4 regions of the Neobacillus niacini genome follow, and region 3 is predicted to be linked to each of the others. Evidence: riboswitches for the same ligand, from Rfam matches in the RefSeq annotation. Region 3 holds a riboswitch; each other region holds the start of a gene.
The links. A riboswitch is a leader RNA that binds a small molecule or an ion and turns the genes downstream of it on or off. The one in region 3 is predicted to bind S-adenosylmethionine.
Positions count from the first base shown of each region.

Region 1: it holds a riboswitch for S-adenosylmethionine, as region 3 does, so the genes downstream of both, ACN6MT_RS09915 (methionine ABC transporter ATP-binding protein) here and mtnW (2,3-diketo-5-methylthiopentyl-1-phosphate enolase) in region 3, are expected to answer to the same signal.
Region 2: it holds a riboswitch for S-adenosylmethionine, as region 3 does, so the genes downstream of both, ACN6MT_RS20735 (BMP family lipoprotein) here and mtnW (2,3-diketo-5-methylthiopentyl-1-phosphate enolase) in region 3, are expected to answer to the same signal.
Region 4: it holds a riboswitch for S-adenosylmethionine, as region 3 does, so the genes downstream of both, metK (methionine adenosyltransferase) here and mtnW (2,3-diketo-5-methylthiopentyl-1-phosphate enolase) in region 3, are expected to answer to the same signal.

Region 1 is NZ_CP183883.1:2,115,934-2,119,186, forward strand. It holds gene ACN6MT_RS09910 (O-acetylhomoserine aminocarboxypropyltransferase/cysteine synthase family protein) at 1-1,309, shown strand, start outside; SAM riboswitch class I at 1,433-1,537, shown strand; gene ACN6MT_RS09915 (methionine ABC transporter ATP-binding protein) at 1,686-2,711, shown strand; gene ACN6MT_RS09920 (methionine ABC transporter permease) at 2,704-3,253, shown strand, end outside.
Region 2 is NZ_CP183883.1:4,199,407-4,202,659, forward strand. It holds gene ACN6MT_RS20730 (ABC transporter ATP-binding protein) at 1-1,158, opposite strand, end outside; gene ACN6MT_RS20735 (BMP family lipoprotein) at 1,224-2,243, opposite strand; SAM riboswitch class I at 2,432-2,540, opposite strand; gene nadR (multifunctional transcriptional regulator/nicotinamide-nucleotide adenylyltransferase/ribosylnicotinamide kinase NadR) at 2,687-3,253, opposite strand, start outside.
Region 3 is NZ_CP183883.1:5,291,270-5,294,522, forward strand. It holds gene mtnW (2,3-diketo-5-methylthiopentyl-1-phosphate enolase) at 1-1,192, opposite strand, end outside; SAM riboswitch class I at 1,269-1,377, opposite strand; gene ACN6MT_RS25930 (pyridoxal phosphate-dependent aminotransferase) at 1,455-2,633, opposite strand; gene ACN6MT_RS25935 (carbon-nitrogen family hydrolase) at 2,749-3,253, shown strand, end outside.
Region 4 is NZ_CP183883.1:2,277,077-2,280,329, forward strand. It holds gene pckA (phosphoenolpyruvate carboxykinase (ATP)) at 1-581, opposite strand, end outside; SAM riboswitch class I at 802-942, shown strand; gene metK (methionine adenosyltransferase) at 1,145-2,347, shown strand; gene asnB (asparagine synthase (glutamine-hydrolyzing)) at 2,546-3,253, shown strand, end outside.

The sequences.
Region 1 (3,253 bases), 2.8 Mb from region 3:
AAATCAAAAGAATTATCGTTTCGAAACATTGAGTGTTCATGGAGGGTTAGCTCCAGATCCAGTAACAGGTGCACGAGCTGTACCTATTTACCAAAATAATGCCTATCAATTTAAAAATACTGAACATGCTGCAAATCTTTTTGCGTTGAAAGAGAGCGGATATATTTATACTCGGATCCACAACCCGACTACAACGGTTTTTGAAGAAAGAGTTGCCTTACTTGAAGGTGGAGTTGGCGCCCTAGCAGTTGCAAGCGGAATGGCTGCCATTACCTTGGCAATTTTAAATATTGCTGAAGCAGGAGATGAAATTGTTTCAGCTTCTAATTTATATGGTGGAACCTACAACCTATTTGCCGTTACTCTTCCGAAATATGGAATAAAGGTAAAGTTTGTAGATCCCGAAGATCCAGAAAATTTCCGTGCGGCTATCACGGATAAAACAAAAGCTGTGTTTGGCGAGACGATTGGTAATCCGTCTTTAAGAATTCTTGATATTGAAAAAGTAGCTGAAATTGCCCATGAAGCAGGAGTTCCATTAATTATTGATAACACTTTTGCTACGCCTTACCTTTGCAGACCGATAGAATATGGTGCTGATATTGTTATTCATTCTGCAACAAAATGGCTTTTGGGTAATGGAACAACAACAGGCGGAATTATTGTTGATGGAGGTAGGTTTGACTGGAATTCTCCGAAATTCCCCGGTTTTACTACTCCTGACCCAAGTTATCATGACTTCGTATATGCGGAAGCACTTGGTGCTGCAGCGTATATCGTTAAAGCACGCGTACAGTTATTACGTGACCTTGGACCTGCATTAAGCCCGCAAAATGCATTTCAATTCACCTTGGGTCTTGAAACACTTCACGTACGGATGAAAGAACATATTGCCAATACGAAAGAAGTTGTTGAATATTTAGTTAATCATCCCGCGGTAGAATGGGTATCATATCCAGGGCACAATTCTCATCCAGATCAAGATTTGGCAAATAAGTATCTGCCAAAAGGCGCAGGTTCTATGATTGTATTTGGAATAAAAGGTGGAAGAGAAGCAGGAGCAAAATTAATTGACTCTATTACACTATTTGCGCACGTAGCGAATGTAGGTGATGCAAAGAGCTTAATTATCCATCCAGCTAGCACCACTCATCAACAGTTGGATGCAGAAGGACTAAAGGCTGCAGGAGTTTCTGAGGACTTAATTCGACTCTCTATAGGCATTGAAAATGTAGAGGACCTAATTGAAGACCTGGAAGCAGCGATTGAGAAGGCTACGGGTGTTGCTTCTTTAAAGGCAAAAGCTTAATAAGTATTATCGAAATTTGTAGAAAATTCCGTTGACACCTTTTTTTATCCATGTTAAGATAATTTTTGTACTAAAATGATTGCTTTAATACATGAACGTATTAATTAAATACTGAATGATATACTCTTATCAAGAGAGGTGGAGGGATGTGCCCGATGAAGCCCGGCAACCGTCAATTTATTGAAATGGTGCCAATTCACACAAAGCGAATGCTTTGGAAGATGGGAGAAAGGTCTTTTATTTATAATGCCTTTCTGCCTATTGCAGAAAGGCTTTTTAATTTTTCTAATATAAGAATGTTTTTCTAAAAACAGTCAAACCCTATACTGAAGCGTTTTGCAATTATTATTTTATTGGATAAGAAGTAGGTGATGAAATGATTTCTATAAAAGATGTCCGAAAAGTTTTTCCTTCTAAACAGGGACAGTTAAAAGCTGTTGATGATGTAAATTTAGACGTTAAAGAGGGAGAAATTTTTGGAGTGATCGGATATAGTGGCGCTGGAAAAAGTACCTTAATCCGAATGCTGAATGGACTAGAGCTGCCGACAGAAGGATCTGTTACCGTTGCTGGCCGTGTTATTTCAAAAATCAAGGGCAGTGAACTTCGAAAAGCACGTCAAGAAATAAGTATGATATTTCAGCATTTTAATTTGCTTTGGTCAAGAACAGTTAGCGAGAATATCGCATTTCCTTTGGAAATAGCAGGTGTAGGCGGATCAGAAAGACAAAAAAGAGTAAAAGAGTTGATTCATTTAGTGGGTCTTGAAGGCCGAGAAAATGCTTACCCCTCCCAGCTAAGCGGAGGTCAAAAACAGCGTGTGGGAATTGCACGGGCACTGGCCAACAATCCAAAAGTACTTCTTTGCGATGAAGCAACTTCCGCCCTAGATCCTCAAACCACGGACTCTATATTGGATTTATTGGTAGATATCAATAAGAGGCTTGGATTAACAATTGTGTTGATTACTCATGAAATGCATGTCATTCGTAAAATATGTCATCGGGTCGCAGTTATGGAAAGTGGTAGAATTGTTGAGCTTGGACAGGTGTTAGAGGTATTTAAAAACCCTCAACAGCAGATTACGAAACGGTTTGTTCAACAAGTTACCGAGCCTGAAGAAACAAAAGAAACAGCTGAACATTTGTTAGAACGCTATCAATCAGGTAAAGTTGTTCAATTATCCTTTATTGGCGATTCAGTCGAGCAACCGTTAATCACGAATTTAATCCGTCAAAATAATGTTACAGTCAATATTTTGCAGGGGAAAATTTCGCAAACGCAAAGTGGTTCATATGGGACTCTCTTTATCCACCTTGATGGCAGTGAACAAGAGGTTAGCAAGGCAGTGGATTACATTCGCTCCCAGCAAGTCGGCGTGGAGGTGATTAGTAATGGCTAACTTTACAGAAATGGTAAAGTGGACTCAATTATTAGAAGCCACTCGTGAAACCCTTTATATGACTACTATCTCAGTCCTTATTACATTTATTTTAGGATTAGTACTAGGTCTGCTGTTATTTCTAACGGATAAAGGTAATTTGTGGGAAAACAGAGGTATAAATGTTCTTATTGCTGGATTTGTAAATATTTTTAGATCCATACCGTTCATTATCTTAATAGTATTATTAATTCCTTTTACTAAATTATTGGTTGGAACCATGCTGGGTGCAAATGCGGCGCTTCCTGCCTTAATTATTGGAGCAGCACCTTTTTACGCTAGAATGGTGGAAATTGCTCTTAGAGAAATCGATAAAGGTGTTATTGAAGCCTCACAATCAATGGGAGCAACACATAGCCAGATTATTTTTAAAGTATTAATTCCAGAATCTTTGCCTGCCTTAATATCAGGGCTAACCGTTACTGCTATTTCGTTAGTAAGTTTCACCGCAATGGCTGGGGTAATTGGAGCAGGGGGACTTGGTCATTTTGCCTACCTAGAAG
Region 2 (3,253 bases), 1.1 Mb from region 3:
ACGGTCAATCCATCCTTTAAGAAGCTCGCGGAATCCATTTAGTCGAATGAAGGAAGAATGATTGAAGGTTTTCTTTCGATAATACCCCATTAAACCTGTTTCTTCGACAGTCGCTTCCTTCGCCGCTCCCCATAGGTAACGGTCTTCAGGAATATGGGCAAGACCCGCACTTCTTCGATTTGCTACAGATGTGCCATCCAAGATTGTCTCCCCTAAGCGAATACTGCCATTATCGATTTTTCTTAAACCTGTAATCGCCTGGATTAGTTCGGACTGACCATTCCCTGAAACCCCTGCAATTCCGACAATTTCTCCACGGTGTACGGTTAAAGAAAGATCATCCAAAATGGGTTTCTCCTCTTTCCCGCCAATGGTGAGGTTGTCGACTACTAGAAGAGGTTCACCGTCCAATTGGACTCGCTCGGTAAGCTTTTGGAGCTCACGTCCAACCATCAAGGTAGCTAACTGTTCAACATCTGTATGTTGTTTTAACACATTTCCTGTCACCCGGCCATTTCTTAGCACGGTAATTTGGTCCGCTACCTTCATTACCTCTGGAAGCTTATGGGTAATAAGAATAATACTCTTGCCCTGAAGTGCTAAAAATTCAATGGTTTTTAAAAGTTCCTCAACCTCAAGAGGCGTCAACACCGCTGTAGGTTCGTCGAGGATAATAATATCCGCACCCTGATATAACACTTTTAATATTTCAATCCGCTGCTGCTCCCCTATCGAGCAGTCCCCAGCTTTTTTCAATGGATTCACATTGATTTTATACTGATTGCTTAGTTCCTTTACTTTTTCGGCCGCAGCTTTTCTATTAAAGAAACCATTCCGTTTCGGTTCATGACCAATAACAATGTTTTCTGTTACAGTAAAATCAGAGAATAACATGAAGTGCTGATGGACCATACCAATTCCATTTTCAATCGCCTCGAGCGGTCCCGAAAATTTGACGTTCTTACCATTAAGTATGATTTCCCCGCTGGTCGGCTGTTCAAGTCCATAAAGCATCCGCATTAGGGTCGTTTTTCCGGCACCATTTTCGCCGACAATGGCCAAAACCTCTCCTTTTTTCAAATGTATTGAAATCTTGTCATTCGCAAGAAACTCACCGTACTTTTTGGTCATTTCCTTCATTTCTAACACATAGGTCATGGTTTGCCCCCCTTTAAAAATCGAAACCGACTACATCATTGTGCAGTCGGTTTACTTTTTTCAGATTAATTGCTCAGTGGATTTTTGATTTCTCTTTTTCCAGATACAATTTCTTCGTGAAGTGCTTTTACTTGGTCAATCACTTCTTGTCCAACAAAGCTGTTAAGCGGAGTTTTGCTTTCATGTGTTACATATGTTAAGCCAACGCCCTTTTCCTTCAAGCCATACTCGACCACACCAGATTTAAAATTGCCATTTGCAAATGCTTTTATCGTTTCATAGGCAGCAGCATCTGTTCCTTTAAGCTGTGACAGAACTACGTGCTCAGGATCTACCTCAGTACGGTCAACGTCTTGACCTGATGTAAAAAATCCCTTTTCTTTTGCTGCTTCAAATACTCCTAGATCACCGACTGCAGCAGCCCCTGCCACGAAGTCTGCTCCTTTAGAAGCTTGTAATAAAGCTAATTCTTTTGCCTTCGCAGGATCTGTAAATCCTCCAACGTAGTTTACTAAGAACTCCGCGTCTGGATTGGTTTCCTTCAACCCTTGTTCAAACGCAACTGACCATTTTTTCATAAGTGGAATATCCATTGCTACTACCATACCCACTTTGTCGGTTTTGGTAGAAAGACCTGCTGCAGCTCCAAGTAGGAATGCCGCTTCGTGCTCTCTGAAATTTACACTTTGAACATTTGGAAGGTCTACAACGGTATCAATAATCGCAAATTGACGATCCGGATTTTCTGTTGCTACCTTTTTCAATGCATCCTCAGATTCAAATGATGAAGTAATGATTAAATCGTATCCTTCTGCCACAGCTACGCGAAGGTTTTCTTCGATTGCTGAATGATCAGTAGATTCGATTGTGTTCAATTCCACTCCAAATTCTTCTGCTGCTTTTTTTGCACCTTCATCCATTTGCTGGAAGAATGGGTTAACCCCAATTTTCTCAGGCAGAACAAGTGCGATTTTCTTCTTATCCTCTTTGTTTGACGAAGTATCTTTCCCAGATGATTCTTGTGCCCCACATCCTGCTACAAGCAGGACTAAAGCTAGTACGATAAGTGAAAGTAGTTTTCTCATGATGTTCCCCCTGTGTAATATTTCGTTTTTATTACTATTTGTCTACTAATTTACTAAAAAAGTTTAAATATAGCAATACAAAATCGAACATTTTTTAAATATTTTATTTTAATGTTCGTGTTTTGCTGTTTCGGCCCATAAAAAAAACCTCTTCCGAAAGATAGGAAGAGGGTTTATGACGATACTCTTCCTTATCTTTCAGAACGAACTCGTTCTGTAGGATTTGGCACCATACTATATAAATATAGCGGTTGCCGGGCGTCATCGGGCCAGTCCCTCTGCCTCTCTGGATAAGGTAAACGATATGTATGAAACGTAAACATTATAAACATCATAACAATAATAAAAACTAGATTTATTATATTTTAAAAGTTTTAAAATTACAATACTTTTTAAATAGTAAAAAAACAAACTGCTTTTCAACAGTTTGTTTTAGTGGAGAATTATTGCTGCAGCAATTTTTCAATATGTTGTATGGCACCTTTAAGCCGTCTCTCATAATCACCCATCAAGATCTTATAGTCAATATCATGCTTATTTAATAAATCCTTTAGGTGCAGATTGTTTTTGTCCCTAACTTTCTCATCACCGTGAACACGCAAGCCGTCATCCACCCATTTTACATCGGGCTCCAGGAAAAGCCATAGATCATAATCTTGTAGTTTTGCGATTTCATCAAGGATCGGCTGATCTGCTTCATTATATAGATGGGAGTAAAATTGAGTTACGATGGCTTCGGTGTCGATAAACACAAGCTTATTTGCTTTTTCAATTGCTTTAAATTCTTCCATCTTATGCCCATAAGCAATTCGTTGATAATCTTCTTTCACCATAATTCCGTCGCAGCCGCCTAATTCTTCACATAAAGACCGCCCATATTCCTCGACATAGGTAGTGTTATAGATTTTGGCAAGGTTTCGAGTTAAGGTTGATTTCCCACAGCTTTCTGTCCCAATTAACACAATCTTTTTTATAAAATAAGGCCGAACAATATCAGGAATAAACTCCCA
Region 3 (3,253 bases):
CCTCTTGATTTCCCCATAACTGCAATGCACTCTTAAGCTCTGGGTAAAGATGGGCACCTTCGGCTAGTGTTTTCCCCTGAAGATTTACTTCAATTGCTTGGCGGAATGCAAGTCCGCCGCCGCGGGCACCATTTGGATGACCATGAACGCCGCCTCCAGCGTTAATAACAGATTCAATCCCAAAGTCCCGAATCAAGAGTGGCACTAAACCTGGATGTATGCCTGCTGAAGGGACAGGAAACGACCGCTTTATAGTGTCCGCTTTGATTAATTCTTCTGCAATAGAAATAGCAGAGGATTTCTCTAATGCCACTGTTCCATATGGTGATGGAAATAGCGACAAATCAGCACCAGCAAGTCTAAGCAGCTTACCTAGTAATAAAGAATGAGAGAGGCCATACTGGGAAGATGATGTTAACGCCCCGCTTACAGCAGGATGAGCCATTAATGGCAATGCAATTTGATCATCCTCGCGTAACTCCTGCAGAACGTCCAATCCATAGGCAAAAACATTAAAAAGTAACAAGTCTGCACCAAGCTCTTTTGCTTTCCGTGCTTTGTCCTTCAATTGTGATGTTCTTCCTGTTAGATTTACCGCATACAAAGTGCGATGTCCGGTTTGTTCAAATACTTCCTGTAACACTTTTTTGCCTTCTGAAATTCTTTTTTCAAACGGAGTCAGCTCATTTTCAAAAAGAATTTCGTCATCCTTTACGAAATCAACACCACCAAGAGCCTGCTGCCTTAATTGCTCTGTTAGGAAACGAATATCCTTCCCAAGAACTCCTTTAAAGATGCTCATTAATAGGGGGCGGTTAAAAACCCCAAGTTTTTCTCGTAACCCTTCAATCCCAAATCTGGGTCCAGGAAATTTACTTTTTAATTCATTGTCAAACTGTAAATCTATTAATTTTATTTTTCCGTCTAATGAAAGTTTTCCAAAAACGGTAGTCAGAATAGCAGGAATATCATTAGAGAAATTAATCGTTGGATATGCTATACGGATTATCGACTGTTCCTCATTTATTCCCTCAGTCGATACTACTTTGCCCTTGTGCTTGCGTAATTGACTCTGTTCTAGTTCAGGTAAGTTCGTCCATGAACCGACAGTCAAACCTAAAGCAATTTCCTCAGCTTTTTTTTCTAGATTTTTTTCACCATGAACTAGGTAGGTAGCTATTAATTCAGTCAATTTTACTCTTCCTTTCTCAAAAAAACATAAAAAACCTCTTCCAAAAAAGAAGAGGTTAGCATCGCAAACTAACATCTTCTCATCTTTCAGCTTGTGCTGCAAGATTTAGCACCGTGCCTAACATAAATGTTAAGTCGGTTGCCGGGCTTCATAGGGCTTTTCCCTCCGCCTGCTCTCGATAAGAAAACGATCGTATTATTTATTGTTATCACGTTGATAAACTATATTTTGCATTATCCCAAGAATCACATTTTTTGTCAATCTATTTTTTGAATATTTCTAACTCACTAATTCTTCTAACCGCTTCACCTAAACGCTCCTCACTTGTGAGCAAACCAACCCGGACATAACCTTCGCCTAATTCACCAAATGCAATCCCAGGTGCCACAGCAATATGTGCTTGTTCCAGTAAGAGATCGGCAAATTCAGTTGATGTAAGTCCGTCAGGAACCTTTAACCAAGCAAAAAATGACCCCTTCGGCGCTGTCACATTCCAGCCGAGAGAACGAAGTCCGTCTATTAAGACATTTCTTCTGCGCTCATAGAGATGATTCAGTTCTCGAACACACTCCTGCGAACCGGTTAACGCTTCTCTTGCAGCTTCCTGAATGCCGCCAAATATGCTGCAATATAGGTGGTCTTGTAAAAGCTCAATGGCTGAAATAACACTGCTATTGCCTACAGCGAATCCGACACGCCACCCCGCCATATTGTAGGTTTTCGAAAGAGTATATATTTCAATCCCAACTTCTTTTGCTCCATCAATTTGTAAAAAGCTCAATGGCTTTACTCCATCAAACCCTATTGCCCCATATGCAAAATCGTGTACCACACAAATATCATTAAGGCTTGCAAGTTTGACCGTTTCCTCAAAAAATTCCTTCGTGGCTGCAGCTCCTGTTGGATTGTTCGGGTAATTAAGGAACATTAATTTAGCTCTTTCAATCGCCTCTGAAGATAAATCATTATAGTCAGGCAGGAAATTATTAGCTTCCCGTAACGGCATCATTACCATTTCTGCTTTTGCTAAAGCTACCCCAGATAAGTAATCTGGATAACCAGGATCAGGAACAAGCATTGTGTCACCTGGATCTAATAAGCATTGCGGAATTTCTACTAAACCAGCTTTACCTCCAAACAAAATGGCTACTTCCTTGTCAGCATCAATCGTAACGTCATATTCTCTTTTGTAAAAATCGGCGGCTGCCTGCTTTAAATAACGGTGTCCCTGAAAAGGGGAATACCTGTGATTTGCAGGATTAGCAGACGCTTCCTGCATTTTTTTCACGATATGATTTGGGGTAGCCTGATCGGGATTACCTTGTCCTAAATTGATTACATCATAGCCTGCTTCAATGTATTTTCCTACCTTTTTAACTAAAGAAGCAAAAAACTGTTTCGGAAGATTGTTTAAAATTTGAGATGTTGGAAATTGTTTCATCATATCACCTGCTTTAATTAGTACATTTTATTGTTGAATTCTAGTCACAAATGATATAACTTTTAAGACAGCTTGTAAAGAAAAAATTCCGAAATTTCAAATGAGGTGAAGTTAAGTGAAATTTAAAATAACATGTTTGCAAATGGACATTGCCTTTGGAGACCCAAATAAAAACTACCAACACGCAGAAAAACTTATCGAAACAGCAATGAAGGAAAATCCAGATATTATTGTTTTACCGGAGTTATGGACAACAGGGTATGATTTGACACGACTTGATACAATTGCAGACAGAAATGGTGAAGAAACCATTGATTTTTTACAGAAAGCAGCGAGGAAATATCAAGTTCACTTTGTTGGAGGTTCAGTGGCAAATCGAAGTGATCTAGGAGTTCAAAATACCCTCCTTATTATTGATAATGAAGGTAGGCTTGTACATTCATATAGTAAATTACATCTTTTTAAATTGATGAATGAACATCTTTATCTAGAATCAGGTAAGGAGAAAGGGTTATTTGAATTGGATAGCCGTACTTTTGGCGGAGTAATTTGCTATGATATTCGTTTTCCTGAATGGATACGTGCACATACCGCAAACGGAGCGGAAGCTTTATTCGTTG
Region 4 (3,253 bases), 3.0 Mb from region 3:
CCAGCATATTCTGTACCGCCAATTAAGATGGTTCGTTTTTCAAAAGAGATAATAATAAAGGTTTCAGACTTTGTTCCGTCTACGATAGGATTTGCTTTGAAGTTAGGAGCGGAAATCACAGTGAAACCAGGTTTATGTGTCAGCAATTCTTCTTCACTTGGCCTAATAAATAATTGATGGGCGAATAGATTATGCCAAGCCAATTCATTGACCACTTGGATCGGTAATTGGGTTTTTTTATCTGCCCCAGCAAACCCTTTAAAAACGAAGATTTCATTTTGTCCTTTTAAGTATTCTAATACTTTATGATAGAGGTTATTAAAGACATCTTCAGATATTGGCTGATTTAAATTGCCCCAATCAATTTTATCCTTAATGGAGTCTTCCATAACAATAAATTTGTCTTGAGGCGACCTGCCAGTATATTTACCCGTTGATACACTAATGGCACCAGTTGAGGTTAATTTTCCTTCATTTCTAGATAAGACTTTTTCCACTAATTGAGGAACTGACATTTGAATGTGCACATGACTTTCTTCCAGCAATTGGCTTAATTCATTTGGGATGTGGACTGAATTCATATCAGAACGAACCTTCCTTTGCAAGTTTTTAATATTCAATATATTCACAAAAAGTATAACACATTTAATTGAATAGTCTATACTAATTAGTAAATTTAGGTTGTATTAATAAACCGTAAATTAAAAATGGTAAAATTTCGTATGTTTATCCTAATTTTGCTAAAAAATTCATTGACAATGTTCGACAGCTTCAAGTATGATACTTATTTGAACGGATACTCTCTTATCCTGAGCTGGTGGAGGGACAGGCCCTATGAAACCCAGCAACCTGCTTTATGAGAAGACCATTATATTTATTGGTTCTATTCTCAAGTGCGAAGGTGCTAATCTGACGCAAGGCTTTGACCTTGAACGATAAGAGTGAAAGGACCGGAACAACCTTTCCTCGTAATGGTAAGGTTTTTTGTTTTGTATAAGACCTTTTATCAATAGAGTTATAATAAAAATCCTTTGTTTATTTCATACTAAGGGAATGAGTACCGTATCAATTTCAGTGGTTCTTGAAGTATACCTGTAACCTTCACATGAACCTTGATTTATCTCATATAAGAGGAGGAAATCAGATGTCAACAAAACGTCGTTTGTTCACTTCTGAGTCAGTTACGGAAGGTCATCCAGATAAAATCTGTGACCAAATATCTGATTCGATTTTAGATGCGATTTTAGCAAAGGATGCAAATGCTCGTGTTGCAGCTGAAACATCAGTTACAACCGGGTTAGTATTAGTTGCAGGGGAAATTACTACATCTACTTACGTTGATATTCCTAAAATTGTTCGTGAGACAGTTAAAGGTATTGGTTACGATCGTGCAAAATATGGCTTTGATTCCGAAACTTGTGCAGTATTAACTTCAATTGGAGAACAAAGTCCTGATATTGCAATGGGTGTGGATCAGGCACTTGAAGCTCGTGAAGGACTAATGTCTGATGAAGAAATTGAAGCAATCGGAGCAGGGGACCAAGGTTTAATGTTTGGTTTTGCTTGTAATGAAACAAAAGAACTTATGCCTCTTCCGATCTCTCTGGCACATAAGCTTGCTCGTAAGTTAACAGAGGTAAGAAAAGATGGGGTGCTTGAGTACCTTCGTCCTGATGGAAAGACTCAAGTTACGGTTGAGTATGATGAAAATGATAAGCCTGTTCGTATTGATACCATTGTTATTTCAACTCAACATAATCCTGAGGTAACATTGGAGCAAATCCAACGTAATTTGAAGGAATATGTTATTAATCCAGTGGTACCTAAAGAATTAATCGATGAAAATACAAAGTACTTTATCAACCCAACAGGACGTTTTGTTATTGGCGGACCTCAAGGGGATGCTGGTTTAACAGGTCGTAAAATCATTGTTGATACATATGGCGGATATGCTCGCCATGGCGGAGGCGCTTTCTCCGGCAAGGATCCTACAAAGGTTGACCGTTCTGCGGCTTATGCAGCGCGTTATGTTGCGAAGAATATTGTAGCAGCAGGACTTGCTGATAAAGTGGAAGTACAGCTTGCTTATGCAATTGGGGTAGCGAGACCCGTTTCAATTTCGATTGATACCTTTGGAACTGGTAAAGTGACCGAAGATGTATTAGTTGAACTTGTAGGTTCAAATTTTGACCTCCGTCCAGCTGGAATTATTAAAATGTTGGATCTCAGGCGCCCAATCTACAAACAAACAGCTGCATATGGTCATTTTGGCCGTACAGATGTGGACCTCCCTTGGGAGCGTACAGATAAAGCTGATGAATTACGTCAACAAGCAAATACTAAGTAAACCCAATACGGGAGTTGCATTTAATGTAACTCTCTTTTTCATTTCTACGTCTAAGTTTAGGGCAATGTGTTTAGGTGAAAACTATTTGTACCTGAATTTTCCTACCTTTCACACTGCCATTTTTATGTGAATAGTGGTAGGATAGGAGAGTATGTTTTTTAAGTTTTGATATTTAGATTGGAGTAGGTGACGTACATAATGTGTGGTTTTATTGGTTGTGTACACGACAAGGAACAAAACTATCGTGATGAACAAAAACAACAATTCAAAAATATGAACGATATTATAACCCATCGTGGACCTGATGATGATGGCTTTTATTATGATGGTCATATTCAATTCGGTTTTCGCCGTTTAAGTATTATTGATATTGAATGTGGGCATCAGCCATTAACGTATGAAAATGAGCGCTATTGGATTATTTTTAATGGTGAAGTTTATAACTACCTAGAACTTCGTGAAGAATTGCTCAAAGAGGGCTTACAATTTGTAACTAACTCTGATACAGAAGTTATTATTGCCTTGTATAGTCATTTGAAAGAAAAAGCGGTTGAAAAATTGCGCGGGATGTTTGCCTTTACCATTTGGGATAAACAAGAACAAACAGTGTTTGGTGCAAGGGATCCTTTCGGGATTAAACCATACTTCTATTTTGAGGATGGGGAAAGGACGTTTTTTGCTTCAGAGAAGAAGAGTATCCTTCTAGCACTAGAAAACGATGTTTTAGATTATGATTCTCTGCAGCATTATTTAACGTATCAATTTGTTCCTGAACCAAATACGATGTCAAAAGGCATTCATAAGTTAGAGCCTGGACATTATTTTACAAAAAAAATCGGCTCTCCAATGGAAGTTAAAAAATATTGGAAGGCACATTTTAATCCGGTTCAGAAATCAGAAGCGGCA